2 regions of the Paenibacillus sp. J31P190 genome follow, and region 1 is predicted to be linked to the other one. Evidence: a T-box and tRNA genes for the amino acid it is inferred to sense, from the RefSeq annotation. Region 1 holds a T-box; the other holds one or more tRNA genes.
What was found. The T-box of region 1 lies ahead of ileS (isoleucine--tRNA ligase). A T-box ahead of a tRNA ligase gene usually reads a tRNA of that ligase, here a tRNA-Ile.

Region 1 (15,733 bases):
AGGATGCATCGACACATTTACTCGTTCCTTTTGGGCAGAAACAGCATATCTTTTCCCTAACAGGTGCGAATCGCACTTTTGTTGAGAACCTTCTATTCAGCTTATTGCGCGAACAGCAACAGACTTTAGGTGGCTGGCAGCTGAACAGCAAAGCCCTACTAACACAGCTACTCATCTTCTGCTCGCGTCTCACAGATAAGATAAGCTCCACTCAGGAACACCAGCAAGCACACAATCCCAAAATATTCGAGATTGTCGCTTATATTAACGAACAGTATAGAAACCGTTTGACGTTAGCTTCGATTTCCGAAAGCTTTTATATCAGTCCAAGCTACTTTTGCCGTTCTTTCAAAGAAACGACTGGCTTTTCGTTCATCGAATACTTGAACAACGTTCGCATCCGCGAGGCTCAGCGACTGCTGCGTGAAACGAAGTTGAAAGTCATCCACATCGCCGAGCAATCCGGCTTCGATAGTGTGGCTCATTTCGGCCGTGTGTTCAAACAAGTGACCAAACAGACGCCACTGGAATGCCGCAAATTGATGCGACATAGTATGTAATAAGTGCCGAGATACCTAAAAACCTTCGAGCAGGCAACAACCCGCACGAAGGTTTCTATTTTAAAAACCGAAATATTGCTTAGCATTATGATAGGAAATCCCTTGAACCAGCTGTTTCAGCAGCTGTTCGTCGTTCGGGAATTCTCCCGCTTCGACCCATTCGCCTAACATGTTACAGAGGATTCTGCGGAAGTAGTCATGTCTTGTATAGGACAAGAAGCTTCTGGAATCGGTCAACATCCCTACGAATCGGCCAAGCAGTCCAAAATTCGCTAGCGATTTCATCTGCGAAACCATACCATCTTTGGTATCGTTGAACCACCAAGCGGATCCTAATTGAATTTTGCCGGGAATACCATCGCCTTGGAAGCTGCCCATGAGGGAAGCGAGAATTTCATTGTCGCGTGCATTTAGGGAGTACAGAATCGTTCTAGGCAGCGAATCAGCAACAGCAAGTGAGGATAACAAACCTGTCAAGGCGCTTGCTACCGGGCTATCATTAACAGAGTCGAATCCGGTGTCCGGGCCCAGCTTCGCGAAAGCTCGTCCGTTATTGTTTCGGGAAGCATTAATATGGTACTGCATCGCCCAATCCAGCTTCTTATACACGCCTCCTAAGAATAGCAAGGTGTATGCTTTATATTTTTTCTCGTCTTCCAAACTAACCGCGCTGCCAGCCAAAGCCGTTTTGAAAATCTGATCCACTTCTTCTTTGGTTGCTGCCGCATACGGCACATAATCCAAGGCATGGTCAGACACCTTACAACCAACCGAATCAAAAAACTGTGCTCTGCTCTCTAATCCTGCCAGCAGGTCATCGTACGAGCTGATCGTGATGCCAGCGGATTGCTCCAATTGGCCGATCCATGGAAGGAAAGTGGCGCGATTGATTTCAAGCGCTTTGTCAGGACGATACGAAGGCAGGACTTGCGTATTAAAATCTTTGATCTCTTTAATTTTGATGTGATATTCCAGTGAATCGACCGGATCGTCCGTGGTGCAAATGACGGTTACTTTGGAATTCGTAATGAGATCTCTGGCGCGTGAACCGCCCTCTGCCAGCTTCGCATTCGCTTTTTCCCAGATGGCAGGCGCGTTCTGCTCGTTAATAATGTCATAAACACCAAAATAAGTTCGAAGCTCCATATGAGACCAATGGTACAGCGGGTTGCCAATAGCCATTGGAACTGTTCCAGCCCATGCCAAGAAACGATCGTAATCGCTAGCATCACCAGTGACTTTCGCTTCCTCCACACCGTTGGCACGCATCATTCTCCATTTATAATGGTCGCCGTACAGCCAAGCTTCCGTTATGTTATTGAATTGTTTATTTTCATAAATTTCCTTAGGACTTAGATGGCAGTGATAATCAATAATCGGCAGATCTTTGGCGAATTTGTGGAATAGATGAACCGCGGTATCGTTGGTAAGCATAAAATTCTCATCTAAAAAAGTTTTCATAAAACAAAATTCCACCCTTCTCAAGCTGAATGATCTGCCCTCTATTCTAGCGAAAGGTGATCCGAAAATCTTGTGATTTTTTGCTTTCATTTTGTAAAATATGCATATATTGACCTCATCTTTGGCATATCTCAGTCTCAAACAAACAAAAAGCCCCATACACCAACAATCACGTTGGAACGGAGCTTATCATTTATGGAACAGGCTGACCGACATTTGTTCCTGCTTGTATTTCCTCCGGCAGATTATCGGATGCACTCGGAACATGCCGCGGCTTATAGTTAATGACATCAGAGGAAGTAATGCTAACGTATACCCTGCCAGGTAAAGCCTGTGCCCTTATCAAGATAGGCTGATTATAGTTGTTCTTAAAGGTGAAGTCAGGACCTCCCCAATTCACAGTTGCATCCCTACCTGGCGGAACATAGGGGACAGATCTGCTATGCGAATATCTTTCTACGATTTTGAGACCCGCGCGATCCACAGCGTTATACAGCGTAGAAGAAATTTGGCAAATGCCTCCTCCAATCCCTTCAGAGAATTCTCCCCTTACAATAATCTTTGCCGGCATATACCCCTTTCCTCGTGTCCGAACACCAACAACATGGTTGAAAGAGAACGTTTCATTGGGTTGAACGACATAATTATTAATCGCTTGGGCTGCAAGCTTGATGTTCGTATAACGATATTTATTATTCGAATTAAAATAGGTTACATAATAACCAATAGGACGCACACGAATATTCGCTAGCAGCTCACTGTCTACTTTGGGATATACAGCTAACTGAGGCACTTCAAATTGCATCGGTCCCTCACGATAATAATGCTCATAAAATTGCTCAACAAAAGCTTGACGATTCAACCTCGAACCTGCAATCTCCTTCACAATTGTCCCCTCAGCATTAATGGTTGCATTGATCGGTTTACGATACATGTTCTTATCGAGTTCATTCGTAAGCTGATCTAATCGTCCATTATCAATAATCGGCATATCCAGAAGATTGACTGTGTACAATTCACGCTGCACATTCGCTATGCTATGACCCATATTGTCATTCGTTATTCGAAATGGGACTTCACTCTGCTGCGCAAGAAGTAACAAACCCATTATCCAACTATAACTCATGAACGCTATCACCCCCTCCTCTAGTGTAAACAATTGAAATGATTCCATACTATGTAAAATGGGACCAGCTAACATCCATGAATGTCAGACCGGTCCCATATGGCTAAATATTAGATTAGTGAGGATAAACCACTTGGAATTCTTCGCCGCAAGGCCCACCTTTAGGGTTAACCTCTAAATCAACGGTCTCTCCATTCTGCCGATACAAAGGGCGATAATGATCGCTAATATGGGTTGCCGATTGGTTCGCATAATGACAAATGAACGCTCGACGGAATCGGTCCTTCGTTTTATTTCGATAAGAACCGTGAATGAGATTCCCGTTAAAAAAGAGAACGTCGCCTCGCTGCATGATGACCGGCACGGCTTTTTCATCTTTCGGCGGCTTCACGTAATGAGTCGTAAATGATTCTTTGGCATCCGCGATATCCGGGCAAGCGATTTCTAATGCATTCGTTTTGGGCACAACGAGTAAGCCGCCATTCTCATCATCTGCAGCATCAATGGCCGTCCATGCCGCTATGCAATTACCAGGTTCTACCTGTAGATAGAAATTATCCTGATGAAGCGCTTGGCCGCGGGAGCCCGGCGGCTTGTAATAAAACATGCTTTGTGCGGCTAGCGCCTTTTCGTCATACAAATCTGCTAATACATCCATAACCGGCTTGTGCAGCATATATTTCTTTGCCGTCTCATTAAAGCGGTGCGGATGCATGACTCGCGGATATCTTTTTAACGGATCAGATCCATCCGCTTGTAAATCCGGTTCAAATAAGCCTGGTACCGTATGGTGGCTAATCTCCTCAAAGGTATCATCGATTTCGGCCAAATTTTGCTCTGAAAACAGTCCTTGTACGATTAAATAACCATCTGACTCGAATTGCTGTTTTTGTTCATTTGAAAGCTTAAGCATCGTCCGTGACATGTTGGTCCCCTCCATGAATAAGTTAGGTTTGTATTCGCTTATGACTTAATCATATCGAAAGCTCCGCAGACATTGAAGTAAGAATGATGCTAATTACTCATACAATCCTGCTATTTCCTGATATACTTGTAGTAAATTGCTGCAGAAGATGAAAGGAACCACAGGACCATGATATTCGACGATTTTACCTTTTTAGCCGGACATTTTATCGAGCAAGATACGTATGTAACGAAGCGGCCGCAGGGACGAAACGATTGGCTCCTTACTTTCACACTTGAAGGTGAAGGCTTCTTTAACAACTCAGGCAATGAGCGAAGCTGCAAGCCTGGTGATCTCACTCTGCTGAAGCCAGGAACACCGCAGCACTACGGTACGAAAAAAGACCATACCTGGGAGTTTGTCTGGGTACATTTCCCTTCGCTTTTCACAGAAACTAATTTATTGCCGGATACAGAGCAGCTCATCCTTACCATCGAAAGTGAGTCGATTCGCAAGCGCATCTATCAAGCTTTCATTCGCATCATGGAGGATTCCCGTGAACGCGGTGAATATTGGTTCGAACTGTGCAGCAGCTCTTTGCGGGAAATCCTCCTTATCATGGCTCAGAAAACAAACAAAAAAGTCGATGCGCGAATTGAGGAGGTTCTCCACCTGCTGTCCCAACAGATGCGTCAACCTATTCGGATCGAAGATCTGGCTCAGACCGTCGGGCTCTCCCCCTCGAGATTGTCCCATCTTTTCAAAACCAGCACAGGGTATTCCATTATCGATACGCTCAATCGGATGCGGATACAACAAGCCGTACTAATGCTAGAACATACCGGGCGGAGCGCTTCGGAGGTTTGTTATGATGTGGGCTTTCAAAACTATAATCACTTCACGAATCAGTTCCGCAAATGGTATGGCATGAACCCAAGTACATTCATGAAAGAACGACGGTAAAATTTATTTGACAGTTGACACTTTGCAGGATAAACTGCAAGCAAGATTAGAAAAAAGGGAGGATTCCTATGTCTTTTGAAAGTAATCTTGATAAATATGCGGAGCTAACCGTCCGCGTAGCTCTGAATATTCAATCCGGCCAAACGCTTTGGATTAATGCCCCCATTCATCATCCCGAATTCGTTCGACTCATTGTCCGTAAAGCTTATCAAGCTGGAGCCAAACACGTACATATTGAATGGCAGGATGAAATCTGCACACAAATCAAATATACCTATGCACCTGATGAAGCGTTCCATGAATATCCTTCATGGAGAGCGCAAGCGCTGGATGAGTTAGCCGATAATAACGGAGCCTATTTATGGATCGATGCCGATAATCCTGAATTGCTGAAGGATATCGACCCAGGTCGCATTTCTGCGAATTCCAAAGCCGCAGGCGCGAAATTAGTTAAATGGAGAGAAAGCATGTCCTCCTATCATATGACATGGTCGATCATCGCCGCGCCTTCTTCTGCTTGGGCGAAGAAAGTGTTTCCTCATTTGGAAGAGGAAGCAGCGATCAGCGCGCTATGGGATGCCATTTTCCAAGCCACACGCGTAGATCAAGAAAATCCAATCCAGACTTGGATCAATCACAACGCGACGCTTCGGAGCAAAAGAGAGCAGCTGAACGAGAAGCAATTTCGTAAGATCCATTACCGTGCCCCAGGCACAGAACTAACCGTCGAGCTGCCAGCTAAGCATATATGGCGAGGCGGTTCCGCCACCAATGGGACAGGAGGCTTCGATTTCAATCCGAATATCCCAACGGAGGAAGTCTTTATTTCTCCTCATCGAATGGGTACTCAGGGTACAGTGCGCAGCACGAAACCATTAAGCTATCAAGGTAATTTGATCAACAATTTCACGATCACCTTCGATAACGGACGTGTTGTTGACTACAAGGCTGAACAAGGATTCGAGTCGCTTCAAGCGATGATTGAAATGGATGATGGAGCACAATATCTGGGTGAAATCGCACTCGTGCCGCATGTATCGCCAATTTCGAACTCCAACTTGATCTTCTTTAATACACTGTATGATGAGAACGCCTCTAATCATTTGGCCCTTGGCAGAGCCTTTCCTACATGCATCGAAGGCGGTACTTCGATGTCCAAGGAAGAGCAAGAGAAAGCTGGCCTTAATAACAGTCTGATTCACGTTGACTTTATGATCGGCTCTGCCGAGATGGATATTGATGGCGAACACGCAGACGGCACGATTGAACCCATTTTCCGTAAGGGGAATTGGGCATTCTAGAAATTAAAAAAGGGTAGTACCGAGAGTCATGATAACCATGTCTCTCGGTGCTACCCTTTTTTCAGTTACTCTATAAGCAAGCGGAAATTGTTGTCCCCAATCAAAATGGATTCCATTTTTTCTTCCTTAGCATACTTTACACTGGAAAGCAGTACATTCTCTTGCAGAACATGATCAAAACGCTCCAACGCTTCTTTTAACGTCGAATTGACATCGAGAACAAGATCAACTCGTTTATCAATAGGCAGCTCAAGCTTTTTACGATAATCCTGAACGGCACGTATGATTTCCCGTACAAGACCTTCTTGCTCCAATTCTTCCGTTATTAATGTGTTTAAGGCTACCGTGATCTGGTTATTGGAAGCTGAAGCAAATCCTTCTTTGGCTTGTTTTTCCACAAGCATCTCATCAAGTAGGATATGGAATTCCTCTCCATCGATTGTTACTTCAAGAAAACCGTTATCGACCGCTTGTTTGGTTTCTGAAGTAGACAATTGCTTCAAGTGGTTTTGCAGAGGGCTAACGAATTTGCCATACTTTTTCCCAGCCACCTTAAGATTCAGCTTCAAGTTGAAGTCAACAAAGCCGCTATCACTTTGTTCTACTCGGATTCCTTTAATGTTTATTTCATCTTTAATGATTTCCTCAAAACGACTTAGATCGAAATGGTTATCGAGCGAAACGATCAACTCGGAGAGAGGCTGGCGCGTCTTGATACCTGTATCATTCCGAATAGTTCGAGCCAACTCAACAATCTGCCTTGCGGTTTCCATGTCATTCTCAAGCGTTATGTCGATGGCTGAATGGATCACGCTTGGATAATCAGCCAGATGAACGCTGCCTTCTCCTCCGAGGTTACCGTAAATGTCCTCGGCAATGAGCGGCGCATATGGTGCTATCATCCGCGAGAGCGTCAGCAGCACTTCACGCAGTGTTTGATACGCTGACACTTTATCAACGGTCATTTCACTTCCCCAGAAACGATCGCGAGAGCGACGGATGTACCAATTGCTCAGCTCGTCGACAAACATCTCGATTTGCTTCGCGGGGTTTAGGAAGTCGTTAATTTCCAAGCCCTTACATACATTTTGCAATGTGCTGTTCAGTCTTGAAAGTATCCAGCGATCCAATTCGTTCGTGTGCTTTTGAGCCGGATGGTCTTCGTGCTTATATTGGTCAATCGTTGCATATAACGCATAAAAAGCATGTGTGTTATTGATCGTATCGACCAATTTGGATTTCGCTTCGGCAACAATTTGCTTAGAGAACCGTTTGCTGTTCCAAGGTGCGCTGTCTGACAGCAGGGCCCATCGAAACGCATCCGTTCCAAATTCATCTATGATTTCCCATGGATCGATGCCGTTACCTTTGCTTTTCGACATTTTCTGTCCGTTCTCGTCCAATACATGCCCGGTAGAAAGAACGGCCTTGTAAGGTGATTTGCCATTATACAACGTTGAAACAGCAAGCAAACTGAAGAACCAGCCCCTTGTTTGGTCAATCCCTTCGCAGATCATATCCGCTGGGTACTGCTCATTAAACAACGTCTCGTCTCCGAATGGATGATGATACTGTGCAAAAGGCATAGAACCGCTATCGAACCAAACGTCGATCACCTCAGGGGTTCTATCCATGGTGCCTCCACAAGTGCAGCGCAGTTTCACCTCATCGATGTAGGGCTTATGCAGCTCCAGGCTTTCGTCAATTGGCTCTACTGATTTCTCCCGCAAATCTTTGTGACTTCCCGGCGCATATTCCGCTCCGCAATCCCCACATAGCCAAACATTAAGCGGGGTACCCCAATAACGATTACGGCTGATGTTCCAATCGACAAGCTCTTCAAGGAACTTGCCGAAGCGCCCTTCGCGGATGTGGGAAGGATACCAGTCGATCTTACTGTTGTTTTCGATCAATTGCTCTTTAATTGCGGTCGTTTTGATAAACCAGCTCTCCATCGCATAATAGAGCAGCGGGGATTTACAGCGCCAGCAGAAAGGGTAACTATGCTCATAGCGCTCTTTGGAAAATAGCAGGCTGCGTTCAGACAAGTTTTTCACGATATCGACGTCGCAATCTTTGACGAAGCGTCCGGCGAAGTCAGTGATCTGTTCATTGTAACGACCTGCCAAGTTCACTACATTCACAAAATCTAGCTCGTGTCGACGGGCTGTTCGGTAATCATCTTCACCATGCGCCGGAGCAATATGGACAATACCCGTACCACTCGTATCCATGACATAGTCAGCATCTACGACGATATGTCCTTTGATTGGGCTAATATAGCCGAAAGGCGGCTCGTAGGCGGTGCCGACGAATTCCAAGCCTTTATGCACAGATAAGATTTCGTAGTCTTCTTTGAATAATTTTTCCACAAGATTTTTTGCGACAATGTACACTTCGCTATTTTGTTTCACTTTGACATAATCCATGTCTTTATTTACGGCCAACGCTATGTTCGCAGGCAGTGTCCACGGGGTCGTCGTCCAAGCCAGAAAGATTTCCGGTCCGTTTTTACTCCTGAATTTCACAGTGGCGCTTAAATCTTTGACATCTTCATAGCCTTGTGCCACTTCGTGAGAACTGAGCGTTGTTTGGCAGTCCGGACAATAAGGGCTCACACGGTGCCCCTTGTATAACAGTCCTTTGTTATGGATTTCGGATAAAATATGCCAAACGCTCTCGATATAGCCGTTATCTAACGTAACATAGGGGTTATCCATATCCGTCCAGTATGCGATTGCTTCGGTTAGTTCACGCCACTGCTTTTCATATTCAAATACGCTGCTTTTGCATTTCTCTACAAATTCGGCTACTCCGTATTTTTCAATCTCTTGTTTCCCCGAGATACCAAGCTGCTTCTGAACACCAAGCTCGACGGGCAAGCCATGCGTGTCCCAACCCGCTTTGCGGATGACTTGGTACCCTGACATAGTTTTATATCGGCAGATGAAATCTTTCACAACACGACCAAGCACGTGTCCGATATGGGGTGATCCGTTTGCCGTCGGCGGACCTTCGTAAAAGACGAAATTCGCTTTACCTTTGCGGTTTTCGATCGACTTGCGGAACGTACCATTCAATCTCCATTGCTCTAAAACGCGCAGTTCGCGGGTTCTCGCTTTTTCTTTCACATCAATTTTTCTCATGTCTAACACACTCCTCTATTAAAATAATGGGGGCAAATCCGGAAACGTTGTTATGAGAAAACAAAAAAATCCCGTCCCGCAAGGGACGAGATTACATCTCGCGATACCACCCTAGTTCCGTAATGTTCATAAAAGTTATGATCATTATGGCTCCTCGTTCTACGTACGATCATACGCGGCCCTTGTAACGGCGGGATCCCGGGTCAGCTTACTAGAATACCTTCAGCTTTCCTTCTCAGAGTGGATCTTCTGCTAAGTCTCGAATGTTGGCTTTCAGCTCTAGGCCAACTCTCTGGAATTCAAGGGGATTAGCGTACTCGTACTCGTCAATGAATTTAAATTAATTAAGAACAATCAGTTAATTCATTTTCACATCATCTTCTTTGAATGTCAAGTTTACTAAAATATGATTTTTTCGGGATCACCGCAATCTTCGTTCAACAAATCATTTTCGTGTAATATCGTCAATAATTTCATTGTTTTGCAACGAAGTCAGCATATACACAAGCTGTATCCTGCTTGTACTCATACAATGTTGTATTCTACTAAAAAGGAGGTATCTATGAATGACACAATTATTGGATGCTAGAACATCTCAAAATAAAAGTTACAGCGACCTCGAATCAACGACAATATTACCAGCGAATACACCGACGCCTATCGGGGTAGTTGGCTTAAATGTCAGCGGAGCAAGCGGAGTCATTCGTGTACAATTCACAGGAATTGCTGAACTAAAGCTCCCAGAGCCATTAACAATAGATACAGTAATTGTTATTATTATTGTTCGTGGAACAGATTTGACTGGCGTGCCTGTCGCTAATGCTATTTATGGTACTGGAAACACGGTTTCTCCTATCCAAGTCGTCACTATCAATGCTTCCGATTACAATGTTCCTTACCCAACAACAAATGAACTCGTATATACCTTGTTTCTATTCAGTACAATAGAAGCCACTCGAATTGGAATGGAAAGTTTCAATGCAATTGCGTTCTCAGATTAAGCCAAAGATATAATACCTAAATGAATAAAGCAGGTCGCCGCGGCGCCTGCTTTATTTGACGTACCTCCTATATTTTCCTTTGACACCACTCACCAGCCTTCACATCACTGATCCCCTTCGCTTCTTCATAGACAAGATTCCCTCTGCTCCAGGTAGCCAGCACTTTGCACCCCAATTCCTTCCCTACATAAGGACTATGCTTATGTCGATACAATAAATGCTCCATTTGCAGCACATATGGGGTATTCAGTGAAATCATGACAAGATCGGCATCAGCGCCTAGACGGATCTCTCCTTTGTTAGGAAGAAGACCGAATCGCTCAGCCGGCGCGTAAGACAGCATATGACTTAACTGACTAAGCCCGATTCCCCGCTTCAAGTGTCCTTCATCAATCATAAGTTCTAGCGAGCTTTGCGCTCCCGATATGCCGCCCCAGGCTTCAAAGTAATTGCGGGATTCCTTCAATACGCTTGGACAAGGGGAATGATCTGATGAAATCATATCAATATAACCAAGTCGCAAAGCTTCCCACAACCGCTCCTTCTCCGCTTCACTACGCAGCGGAGGCGCACATTTGGCTGTAGGCCCTATACGTTCTAAGTCATCTTCCGTTAGGATCAGATAGTGCGGGCAAGTCTCCAATGTCACGTTAACGCCGCGCCTCTTCGCTTCCATAATGATCATCACTGCAGCCTCGCTGCTGATATGAACGAAATGCAGCGGACACCCTGTCTGCTCAGCATAAAACAGTGCTCGATTCACCGCTTCGAGCTCAGCAAGAATCGGGCGTGTGGACGTATAGTCTTTGGCCGTGACTTTGCCTTCTGCTTGCTTCACCCGCCCTAAGCGCGAAACAAGCGACTCGCTTTCAGCATGAAGCGCCAGCACCCGGTTCATTCGCGCAATTCGCTTCATCCCTTCCCACAAGGTGAGGTCATCCACCTCGCGAAATGCATCCTCGCCCGGGTCACCCGGCGAAGACATGAAAGCCTTGAAGCCAATGACACCAGCTTCGCTCATGGGCTCCAAATCATCCAGATGCCCTGGCACCAGTCCACCCCATATGGCGTAATCAACTGATGATTGTTCGCGAGCGGCTTCCAGCTTCATCTCCATCGCGGAGACGGTAACGGTTGGCGGAACGCCGTTAAGCGGCATGTCGATGTATGTGGTACATCCTCCCGCTGCTAATGCCGCAGAACCCGTGGCGAATCCTTCCCAGTCTCCCAATCCCGGTTCATTCAAATGGACATGGACATCAACCGTACCAGCCATGATGACCATGCCAGAAGCATCAACAACTTGCTCTGCTTCAAGCGTTATCCCCTCATCCAATTGCGAAATCTTGCCATTCTTAATACCTATATCCAATAAACGGACTTCATCTCGCAAAACAACGGATCCGTTTCGAATGATCATATCTAATCGTTCGCTCATCCTGTTCACCTCAACTGTACTCACATTCATAAGGATCAGAACCGAAACAAGCACTGCTGTTTCGGCCCTGAAGATGAACTCACTTATTTAAATTCAACTTTAACTAGTGTAGAATCTACGGCTTTCAACAAGCTCAAATCATGGTAAGTATCTGGTTTTGGAATGATTTTAATATTACCAACAGCTTTTAGATATTCACCCACTGCCGCTCCGTTGCTGCCATTCACGTAAGTATCATCAACTTCCATCGAATATACATTTCGGCTCATAATTTGCGTCAGTTCTTCAACGCTTAAGTGAAGCTCAGGAGCAAGAATCTTGATCGCTTCATCGCGGTTCTTGTTCATATAATCTGTTGCTTTTTTGAGGCCTGCGAGCACGGCTTTAATCGTATTCGGATTTTTCTTAATAAAATCGTCAGAAACCTGCATGGTTGTATGTACACTCATCCATTTCACATCGCCTTTTTTGTCAGGCAGCTCACTCTTCGTACCGCTAAACAAGAATTTGCCTCCACCTTGAATCGCCTTGGTAACGAACGGTTCCCAACAAGCTAGGGCATCGATATCCCCTTTTTGCAAAGCAACTACCGCATCGCTCGGTGCTATGTTGACGTATTTTATTTTGCTCACATCTACACCAAGTTCTTTGCCCATATTATCAATGGCGATCTTCACATCTGCTCCGTTAGGAATCCCAATTGTCTTTCCTTCTAAGTCTTTGGATGACTTCAGTTCTAATTTCTTGGAACCGACTACAGCTTGCGTACCCGCAATTTGCGCTAGGGGTGTAACAATTTTCACAGGAACATTCGATGATTTTAGAATAATGTCCATAAAATTTGTTTGAATCGATAGTGGCGCGCTGCCGCCGGCAACCATCGGTCCGATATCCGGGCCGCTTTCAATCAATTGACTGGTCACATTCAGTCCCGTTTCTTTGAAATAGCCAAGCTTATCTGCAATAATTTGTTGTGAGGAAATCTGTGCATCGCGTACGCCGACTAATGTAATATCTTTCACTTCCGGAACTATAGCGGACGCCGCAGCAGCCGCAGTTACAGTTGGTGGTGCTGTCGTTGCCGCAACAGCTGTTGTTGCCACAGGAGCCGTTGTACTTGTCGTCGTTTGTTTGGAACTACATGCTGTCACTACCATAGCTGCCGTTATGAATACCATGAAAGATTGAGCCCATATTCTTTTGTTTTTCATGTGTTTCCCTCCACTTTTCTTCTCTTTTTTTGGGTCATCATTTGCTTCTATTTCTCAACAGCATCTCTCATGCCTCCCTTACGCCACGCCAAGACCCTCCTCTCCAAAATTTTCACTAAACCTGAAAACAAACTGTATGACAAGCCAATTAAAATAATGGCGACAAACATGTTGGAAATTTTGAAATAATTTCTGGCATCCACGATGATATAACCAAGCCCTGATTTCGCACCCATCATTTCCGAGACAATTAAAGCCGAGAAAGACAGACCCAGACTGACCCGCGCACCTACTATAAAATTCGGAATCGCCGACGGAATCATAACCCGGGTAAAGATTTGCCTCTCTGAAGCGCCTAAACTAAGGGCTGATCGAATGAGTGTAGACGGCACGGATTTAAAACCGTCAACCGTATAAACAAGTACAGGAACGAATGTTGTCCAAGCAATGAGGAGTACCTTAGGAAACTCTCCAATACCGAACCAGATGATGAATAGCGGCAGCAAAGCCAAGGCTGGAATCGGGCTTACGAGATTGAGGATTGGCGACATCCATCGTTCAAACGTTCGAAATTTACTCATTAACACTCCGAACAATACGGCGAATAAGCAGCCTATGACGAATCCTAAAGCTATACGAATAGAACTGGAAACTAAACTTTCTAACACAATCCCCGTCTTCGCCAATGCCCAGGCATCCGACACAATCAGGGATGGTGGAGGCAGGAATATTGGATTAAACCAAGCAAATCTCTCATTCAGTTGAGAAAATAGTTCCCAGAGGACGAAGAAGGTAACGAACGGCATGATATTCCAACTCTGCACAACACTTTCTTTGAACCTTTTGCGCTTCTTTGGCTGCTCGACATACTTAGTCTCAGTTGGAAGCAAATCACTGTCAGCAACGACCGTTACCGATGTTTTACTCATCCGATTGCCTCCTCTGTTTCATCTTCCATCAGAATTCGCTCAATGCTGCTCATCACTTCACTAAATCCAGGGGATTCAAACGTTCTGGGATGCTCAATTTGGATGGAAAACGTTTCTGCTATTTCGCCATCCTTCATCACAACAACCCGATCAGCTAAATAGACCGCTTCGCTAATACTGTGTGTAACGAATAGGATAGTCGGCCTTAGCTTCGCACATATGCGTCTAAGTTCTCTACGCATCATGTCCCTGGTCAAAATATCGAGAGCACCGAACGGTTCATCCATCAACAATATGTCCGGTGAGCTCGCAAGTGCTCTAGCAATTCCCACTCTCTGCTTCATACCGCCAGACAATTCAGCTGGATAATGATTCGCATAAGCCTCAAGTCCAACCAGACTCAGGAATTCCTTGCCGATTTCTTTGGCTTTTGCCTTGGACACGCCTTGTACTTCAGGCCCAAATGAAATATTTTCGAGAACGTTGTACCAAGGGAACAAAGCATGATCCTGAAAGACCATTCCCCTTGATTTCGATGGGCCTTTAATCATCTCACCATCGACCTTTATTTCACCTTCATCAGGGAGTAAATATCCGGCCACCATATTCAAAAGTGTTGATTTACCGCAGCCGCTATGCCCTAAGATGCAAATAAATTCATGAGAATACACCGTCAAGTCAACTTGTTTAAGCACGACTCGATCTCCAAAGCTCTTCCCCACTTGCTTCGCCGTTAATTTCATTCCCTCGCCCCTTCCGTAGTTCTCAACTTTGTTCGAAGCTTTCACATGTTGTATGCAATTAGCATTCAACATCACACACAAGATTGTATACAATCTACCGTAAAAAAAATGGACTCCGCTCCTTTATCTTTTGACAGCTGCATAACTTCTGGACTTGAAAATATCAGTAAGTGAATGCGGCTTCGTACTATGTTCTTCGAAATCCAAAGATGCTTCAATCTCGCTTAAATGTTCAACCATCAATCGTTCACCTAAATCCGCATCCCCTAGCTTAATGGCCGCTAAAATTTGCTCATGATCATGGCAATACCTATTTTTCTTCATCCCATAAAAGGCGATAATCACGTAAGTAAGAGCAACCAATTCTTCCAAATAACGATAGTAATAATAATTGCTCGCTAACTCAGCAATGCGGAGATGGAAATCACCCGTAATTCTTAGGGCTCCTAGTAGATCACCCTGCTGATGTGCTTCATGCTCATCATCCAGCATTATTTTTAATTGTTGAAACTGATCATCTGTCAACGTACCGCATACTTTGCGGATCGCCGCCGCTTCAATCACTCTGCGCATTTCAAACACTTCTTTAGCCTCATGTGTGGATGGGCAAGCAACGAAAGTTCCTTTGTAAGGAATGACAGTTACCAACTTCTCACTCGCCAGTCGGCGGAGTACATTGCGCACAGGAGTGCGGCTCACTCCAAAAGACTCTGCCAGCACCTCTTCGACTAACTGCATATTGGGACGAAGCTTTTGTTCGATAATGGCATCCTTAATCGCGGTATACATGTCTAATTCATTCGCCTGTAACATAAGGACCTGTTCTCCAATCCCATGATGAATTGTTTAATTCACCATGATCGTAATGAAAATTAGATTTCATGTCAATATACATAACACACAAAACACTATCTTTTAGGATTCAATACAATATATCACTTTTGTTTTGT
Region 2 (8,272 bases), on a different contig from region 1:
AACCTCGGTACGATGAACCATACGAATTACCATAGTTCGTTTGTTGTTGAGGTTGCTGCATATTTAAAGACTGAAAGCTGCTTTGAGCCGTTTGTTCAAGCTGTCTGCACAGCTGGGAAACGTGTTGTAATTGTTGAATAGCCATTTGGTGGCCTTGCAGCGCGGATTGAATGATTTGGACGGCTTTTTGTTCCCGTTGTGCTAGCTCTTCAAGCCTCAATGCGTTTTGCTGTTCTTGTTGAAGCATCTGTTGGTACATCTGTGAAGATTGTTGCGTTTGGTTTATGAGTTGTGCAATGATACCTTGTGTTTGTTGAAATTGGCTATTGATATTTTGGTCTTGATACATTGTAAATCCTCCTCAAATTTTGGATCTTAAGCTTCTACTAACTCAGGTCTTTTGATTTGTAGAGGCGGGGGCACAAGCCAGCCCTTTTCTTTACTTAGTCGAAGAGCCTTTAATCCGATAGCAGCCTTGGTGACATGGTACTTTGCAAAAAGAGCACCAACGTCTTCACGAATAGACTTGCCCATTACCTGACTGCAAGTGATCAGACCCGCCGCCAAATCAGCCGATACCATAGCTGCAATCTCGGGATCAGTGAATCTTGCCCCGATAGGTATCTCCTCTAGTTTCGCTTTCGGGCGATCAGGCTGTCCCGGATGAGGAACGATACCATTACTACTAAGAATTTCGTCGCACTCTTTAACTTCTAATTCGGCTTGGTTGATGACATCGCCGATGATTTCTTTTAAGTCCTTATCTCCAGCATGATAACTTAAAGCTCTATAACCCGAAATACATCCCTTCGCTGCCATGGAGAACTGCCAAACATCATAAACCTCCCCGTAATGCAAGGGCTCGTCCTTGGGTTTCCCACTTAAAATTCCCATTCAAACCTCTCCTTTCTTACCTTCTTTTTTGCAACCTTGTATAAGGTTTCTCTCCGGAGTGACTTTTATCCCAACAAAAACAAAAAAACCTGATTTCTCAGGTTTCCATCGATCTGCACTATTGGTTTGATTGACTAGGATTGGTTAAACCGCTCATTCTTTTGAACAATTCCTTATTGCATTGATATAACTCTCTAAAGAAAGCGTACTGCTCTTCGTAAACGGATCTGTTCTTCAAAATAGGCGTAATTGGCCTCTCAGCATGCTTCACCACGGTCTCACACGCTTCCTCAATTGAAGCATATACGCCTGCCCCTACTCCTGCCATCATAGCCGCGCCAATGCAGGCCTGCTCTTTCATAGTGGATGGAAATAACTCACAGTTTAGCACATCTGCAAGTATATGCAGCCATAAGGCACTTTTAGCTCCACCACCGGCCATCACGATTCGGTCAACTCTCACACCCAATGCCACCAATACCTCCAACCCATCGCGAAGCCCAAAAGCCACTCCCTCCATGACAGCCCGAACCAAATGGGCTTCATTGTGCTTTAGCGTTAAACCGAACATAGCTCCTTTGGCGAAAGGGTCCATATGCGGGGTTCGCTCCCCAGTCAAGTAAGGTAGGAAAATAAGCCCTTCTGATCCTGGGGGAACCTGAGCAGCACTTTCATCGAGTGATCTGCTATCCTTATTGTGGAGGATATTTTCTGTTAGCCATCTATGGGATAGGCCAGCATTCAGCATCGCCGCCATCATATACCATTTGCCTGGCGCTGCGTGGGTGAAGGTGTGAGTTCGCAGCAAGGGATCATAGGTAGGTGTTTTTACAGGGACAAACCATTGTCCACCTGTGCCCAACGTACACGAAGCCTGTCCCTGGTGTAAAATCCCATTGCCAATAGCCTGCATGGTTTGATCTGCGCCGCCAAAGACAACAACAGTACCTGCTGGAATGCCACAATCATTTGCTGCCTCCGTTGTCACCTTTCCTGCAACCTCCCAAGGCTCATGAACGGTTGGCAGCAGTTCCGGATCGATGCCGAGCTGTCCCAACAGCTCACTGGACCAACACTTATTGGCTACATCATAAGCTAATGTGCCTGATGCATCTGTTGACTCGGTTCCTACTTCGCCTGTAAGCCTATACCTGATATAATCCTTTGGCAGCATGACTTTCCAAATCTTTTCATATGTATCCGGTTCATTCTGCTTTAACCACAACAGCGATAAAAGCAGAAACCCGGTCGCAGCCCGGTTCTGTACTAGCTTGCCAATCTGCTCGATAGCATACATCGCCTCAAGCTGTTCTTTTTGTTTGATTGAACGCTGATCGCACCAAATAATCGCCGGCCGAAGTACTTGTCCGTCCATCCCTATCGCAACAAGCCCATGCATTTGTCCAGATAAGCCAATAGCGTAACGGTCGCTGCTACCTACTCCTGCTTGCCTGACAGATTCAGATAAGGTTTGTTGTACTGCCTCCCACCATAACTGAGGCTCTTGCTCCGCATAGCCGACCAAGGGCGAATGAATGTCATAACTTTGTTGAGATAAGCCTACCATCCGTCCCGAGGGGTCCATGGCAGCCGTCTTCACGCTGGAAGTCCCTAAATCTATTCCGAGAAGTGTTGTCATTATATATCCCCATCCATTTCTGAAAAGTTCAGCCTGTTTTTACTGACCAGTATGCTCATATCCCATCAGTGCCAGCATCTTGCATGAACAATTCTTCGACACTCAAGGTCGCTGTCCCTTTAGGAAAATTGGATAAGCGTGCGACATTTCGGTCTAAAACGTAAAAAAAGCCTCTCCATATCATCGAAAAGTGATGAGATCGAGAGGCTTTTTTGATGTTATAAAATAATAAAAACCCTTATACCAAGGGTTTCCGTGCTATGGGCCCAGAGGGACTCGAACCCCCGACCAATCGGTTATGAGCCGACCGCTCTAACCAACTGAGCTATAGGCCCAAAATAAAATTTGGTTGCGGGGGCAGGATTTGAACCTGCGGCCTTCGGGTTATGAGCCCGACGAGCTACCGGGCTGCTCCACCCCGCGTCATTAGCTGCCGCTCAACAGCGACAAAAATAAATATACACTAAATGCGCGGTCTAAGTCAAGCGTTAATTTCTAGGGTATTTCGTGTAAATTACGTGTTATAACGAACGCCAAATCGCCCTTTTTTGGACTTAAATACTTCCACTTCTTGTGGACATTCATAGCCGTAAATCCACCAATCCTCTTCCATTCTTTTCGCCAAGCAGCCCGCTTGAAACTTGGAATCGTATAATTTAGCCCAATATATCCAGTTCATTGCATTCACTCCGTTATGTTCATATCGTTAATCCTATCTTATCCAAAATAAGTCCAGCTTATGAGCACTCCTCCCCTAAGCAATGAGTTACCGCTCAATATAAAGCAAAAAAACTACTTGAAAGTGATCTAGAGATCAGGTCCAAGTAGCTTTTCGTTGAATTATCTATTGTTTGAAAGTAGTCAACAACCGTTTTACAGATTCACCATATTCGTTCGTGAATGTCTCAAATACTTTGACCTGAATCGGAAAGTCCAGTTGGTTGGATCTCGCATTTAGATTAATTGTGTTTGTTCCATTGTACAAACGTCCTTCGCCTGACAAGGCTTCAACTGATTTTCCAACCGGATTTCCAACATTATCGAATAATTCGAATGAGAGCTTGCTATTAAACTTATCTACGGTTACTTGCTTATCCGGTTTAATGTCCAGATCCAGCTTCAGTTTATAATCATACGTCATATTACCTTGGAAAATAGCTGAAATTGTCCAATCTTTAATAGTAATACCATACGGATACACGTTCAAAGTTTTGCTCGTTGGATCATTCTTCTGAACAGGTACTTTCGCCGTCGCAAGCAGTGATTTATAAGTCGTTTCTCCACTCACTTGTTGGCTGTAAAGGTTCATTTTCAGGCCTTCACCTTTTTCAGATGCTGGAAGTGCATACGAATAACTAACGACATACGAAGCATTAGGAACAACACTTAGTGCAGTAGCTTCCTGTCTTCTGCCTCCATATGCATAACCATCTTTACTAACAAGCTCCGTTTGGATTGCCGGAATTGGGATCGGACGGTCACTGTTGTTCGTCAGTTTAAACTTCGCCACTGCCGTATTAAAGCCATCGTCTTCATTACTTGTTACATGTAATTCAACCAGCGAAACATCGACATTAGAAGGAACGAATTTATTCGTAGAATCCAGTTTAACTGGTGTACCTAAGGTATATTCAGGGGCTGGAATGACTCCCTGCGTCACAGCTCCTGTAGGGAGAAGAATATTAACGCGTCCTACCCGATAGGTGTCTTCGCGGAACTTTCCATCACCCGTCGCAGTGGCAAAACTCTCTGGTGTCACTACATTCAAGCTAGTAAATTCCGTATCTAGATCTGTTGGAATGACAATATGAATATATTTCTTCTCACTTGGATCTAGTACGACGGAAGCTTCGGCGCGACTGCCGGAATAAACGTTATTTTCTGTTTTCCCATCAATCCCAAAGTTAGGTACGGTTTGACGTTCTTTGGTCGGATTCACAACTTGAATTTGGACAACTGTGGAAACGCCTTTGGCTGTGATTTCCTTATGAATGTCAACAGGTATGAATCCAAGGGATGAGCGCAAAGAAGGTAAGGTAAAAGCTTCTCCCCATTTAAGAATAGCGGTTGGTTTCGTTATGGTGCTGTCACTGCCATTCCATACGAAGCCAGAGTCAACTGCTACGGAAAGCAGTGTTGTTTCTTCTTTCGGGTACACTTCAAGATCTACATCTACAAAGCTGAGGTCTGTAAGAGCAACATCATCACTCCGCTCAACCGTCGTCAAGTAGCTGAGCTCCTGCTGGCTCTTGGGTTGTATGGATTTAGGGTTTTTGGCACTTGGCTGCAGCGTATATTCGATACCATCGGCCATCCGAACTCGCAGTTCATAGTCAGGTATACGAGAGATTTTACCACTCGTATTTTTAATTCGAATGACGGCACCCAATTTCGTTGAATCCGACTCGTGCTCATTGAGCATGCTTTTAATTTCGACCTCAATTTTATCCTTTAGTGTATAGCTTATACTTGTATTTGCTGCAACTGCTGCTGCCAAGTTCAGACCATCCGCAGCCCATGCAGGAAAAGATGCTGTAGTTAATAGTGCAGCTGATAGAACAATGGTTGCTAGTGATCTCTTCATCGTCTTGTTCACTTTTTTCTCCTCCAATTATAGGGATCTTTGAGCAGGAGCTCAGAGTCTCTCCTTTTTAAGCTTCTGTTAGTTACCAACTTTTATTTTATCTTGATCTTTTAGTTGATGTTGACCGGATATAACAAGAATTTCGTCTTCTTTGACTCCGGAAATAACTTCCTGATTGGTTTCATTCAATCGACCAAGTTCAACTTTACGTTTCTGTACCGTTTCACCATTCACAACAAAGACAAAATTATTACCGCCTTCGCGAACGATGCTAAGACTTGGAACGACAGGTACATTTTGCTCATCATCCTTGGTGAGTTCCACTTGTGCCTTTGAGCCTGGTTTCAGCTTGCCATCAGGATTCGGAACCTCCAATTCCAAATCATAAGCTTTGGATTGTCCGTTAATCACATCCGATAAGTAAATCACTTTGGCTCCGGCTTTCGTCGTTACCCCTGGTATGTAGAAAGTCAATTCGCTTTTGCCTCTAACAAGGTTAGCCGATGCTTCGGTAAGCTGGGATTTGATTTTGACCGGATTCGTCTGTTGAACTTCCCCTACGCGGCCACCTGGCGCTAACGTTTGACCGACAGTAATATTAAGATCCGTTAACACGCCGGAAGCAGGTGCTTTTACCTCAAGATTGCTAAGGGTCCTCTCAATATTCCGAGCATTTACTTGCGCTGTTTCTAAACTAGTCTCTACTTGTGCGAGTGAATTCGTCTCTTGCAATGTTTTCAGTGATCTACGTGCGCTTGCTAAATCTTTCTTTTTATTACTAAGCGCCGTTTCCGCCTGCTCTAGTTGAGATTTCGTTGCTGTGCCTAGATCATATTCATTGCGAACCGTGTTGTAGGCTTTCTCTAGATCACTAACGGCGGTCTCCAACTTAGAAACGCCATCCTTGGCATCTTCAATCCCGTTCGAATTCCTCTGTTTAGCCTCTGTAAGTCCTGCTTGCGCACCTTTTATATTAACAGAATTCAAATCCTTCTGTATCAAAACATCCGTTGGATCCAAACGGAAAAGCACATCGCCCTTCTCTACGATATCTCCGCGTTTCTTCACGATTTCAATGACTTCGCCACCAGACTTCGCGACAATATCTAATTGAACGGATGATACTACGTCTCCGACTTGTTCAACAGGCTCACCAATCTTTTGCTTGACAATTTTGGCCGTTTTTACTACCTTAACCCCTTGCTCTGCTGCAGCAGTTGTTGCTGCTGGGCTTGCTGCTGGTGATGCGGAACATCCTGCGGCTATCGCCGCGCTGAGCGCGACGACACCGAATAATTTAGTACTCTGTTTAATCATAAACAACTGACGTTTCATATTCGTTTTCTCCTTTTCCCCTGTTTAGCTTATTGGAGGGCAGATGTTGCTTGCTCCGATTGAATAGAATTCGACTTTCCTTTTTTCTTGAAGAGGCGGCCTTCTCTTTTCTTAAATAAGATCTCATACATAATAGGCACAATTACGAGTGTTAGCAGCGTTGAAGTTGTAAGACCACCAATAACAACGACAGCCAAACCTTTGGAAATAATCGTTCCTTTGGATAATCCAAGTCCAAGAGGCAATAATGCAATGATTGTTGCTCCAGCCGTCATGATAATAGGTCTTAACCGCGTAATTCCCGCTTCAATAAGGGAGTCACGAATCGAATAATTTTGTTCTCTAAGCTGTTGTACGCGGTCTACGAGTACAATCGCGTTCGTTACAACGATACCGATCAGCATGAGGAAACCGATGAGCGAAGTTACATTGATCGATTCGCCCGTTACTAGGAGTCCCAAAAGGCCACCAATTGCTGCAAGCGGCAGTGAAAACAGAATGGCAAGCGGTGCTCTAGCGTTTCCAAAGGCAATAACCATAACCATGTAAACAATAAAGATGGAAGCGATGATGGCCATAAACATCTGCATAAAGCTTTTATTAATATCATCGGATACGCCCTTCACTTCCCTAGTAACGCCTGAAGGAAGTTCTAACTTGGCTAACTCTTCCGTAATTTTCTTGCTGACGCCGCCTTTATCCGTGGCATCAATTTTCGCTTTTACACTGACGATTTGCTCTTGGTCTTCACGACTAATGTTATTTGGCGCTTCAATCTGTTTGACTCGTGCGACTTCATTTAACTGAATCGTTTGACCTGTAGGAGTCTTAACTAGGAAAGTACCCAGTTTATCCACAGAGTTTTTGTAAGCAGGATTCAACATAACTTTGGTAGCATAGGTGACGTTATTAAATTTAAGATCGCCAAGCTTCTCTTCCGCAATCCAAGCGTTGACCGATTGTAAGATTTGAGCACTCGAGAGTCCATACAACCGTGCTTTGTTTTGATCTACTGTAATCTCTACTTCGGTTTTGGAATCACTCAAGCTATCTTTAATATCGTTAAGCTCAGGGAACTCCTTCAACTTGTCTTTAACCAACTGCGATGCTTGCTTGAGATAAAGCTGGTCATCCCCTTTAAGGGAGTAAGAGAAATCGGATCCAGTTGAGGTAGGAGGTCCACCGGTAAACAATTGTATATTCGCATCGGATCCTGGAGGCATCAGTTTCAACATATCTTCCTTGTACTTTTTGACACCTTCCGTCGCATCAGTTTCTGCTGTTAGCTCGAAAAACATCATCGCTCTATAAGCATATCGGTCACTGCTCTGGTTGTAACCTACAAGGGATTCAATATACTTGAATGCGGGTTTGCCAGCTTTGTCCGTATGTAATTTCAAGTCTTTTTCAAGTTCTTTGGCCTTCTCATTCATCATTTCGATGGATGTTTCTCGCGGCATTTTAATCTCGATAACCCCTTGTTTAACGGCTTCACTATTGGGCATGAAAGCCACCGCTAAATTAGGAACTGTAATGATGATCGAGAGTATAAGGGCAACACCAGCCATCAATAATGTTTTGATGCGGTTATTTAGTGACCATATAATCGCTTTTTTGTATTTCTCGGCCATAGGTCCCACGTGATTATCATCGTGATTGGTAAGCTTCTTGCTTCGAAGTACCATTAGCTTCGCAAGCATCGGGATCACCGTTAATGCAACGATCAATGAAGACATCAAGGCAACGACAAGTGTAATTGCAAAAGGACGGAATACTTCACCAACTACCCCGCTAACAAATCCGATGGGACCAAATACAGC

Region 2: it encodes a tRNA-Ile, which carries the amino acid that the T-box ahead of ileS (isoleucine--tRNA ligase) is inferred to sense. The anticodon was not compared.

What each region holds. Positions count from the first base shown of each region.
Region 1 is NZ_JCAUAS010000003.1:341,878-357,610, forward strand. Features, by position in the region: gene AC58U0_RS08650 (helix-turn-helix transcriptional regulator) at 1-560, shown strand, start outside; gene uxaC (glucuronate isomerase) at 621-2,021, opposite strand; gene AC58U0_RS08660 (VanW family protein) at 2,215-3,147, opposite strand; gene AC58U0_RS08665 (phytanoyl-CoA dioxygenase family protein) at 3,263-4,072, opposite strand; gene AC58U0_RS08670 (helix-turn-helix domain-containing protein) at 4,241-5,014, shown strand; gene AC58U0_RS08675 (aminopeptidase) at 5,083-6,315, shown strand; gene ileS (isoleucine--tRNA ligase) at 6,381-9,461, opposite strand; T-box leader at 9,540-9,800, opposite strand; gene AC58U0_RS08685 (hypothetical protein) at 10,028-10,462, shown strand; gene AC58U0_RS08690 (allantoinase) at 10,530-11,900, opposite strand; gene AC58U0_RS08695 (ABC transporter substrate-binding protein) at 11,984-13,111, opposite strand; gene AC58U0_RS08700 (ABC transporter permease) at 13,159-14,040, opposite strand; gene AC58U0_RS08705 (ABC transporter ATP-binding protein) at 14,037-14,783, opposite strand; gene AC58U0_RS08710 (GntR family transcriptional regulator) at 14,907-15,596, opposite strand.
Region 2 is NZ_JCAUAS010000009.1:234,886-243,157, reverse strand. Features, by position in the region: gene AC58U0_RS18145 (hypothetical protein) at 1-349, opposite strand, end outside; gene AC58U0_RS18140 (DUF3231 family protein) at 376-894, opposite strand; gene xylB (xylulokinase) at 1,013-2,533, opposite strand; tRNA gene AC58U0_RS18130 (tRNA-Ile) at 2,795-2,868, opposite strand; tRNA gene AC58U0_RS18125 (tRNA-Met) at 2,880-2,956, opposite strand; gene AC58U0_RS18120 (hypothetical protein) at 3,048-3,212, opposite strand; gene AC58U0_RS18115 (hypothetical protein) at 3,378-5,129, opposite strand; gene AC58U0_RS18110 (efflux RND transporter periplasmic adaptor subunit) at 5,196-6,452, opposite strand; gene AC58U0_RS18105 (efflux RND transporter permease subunit) at 6,482-8,272, opposite strand, start outside.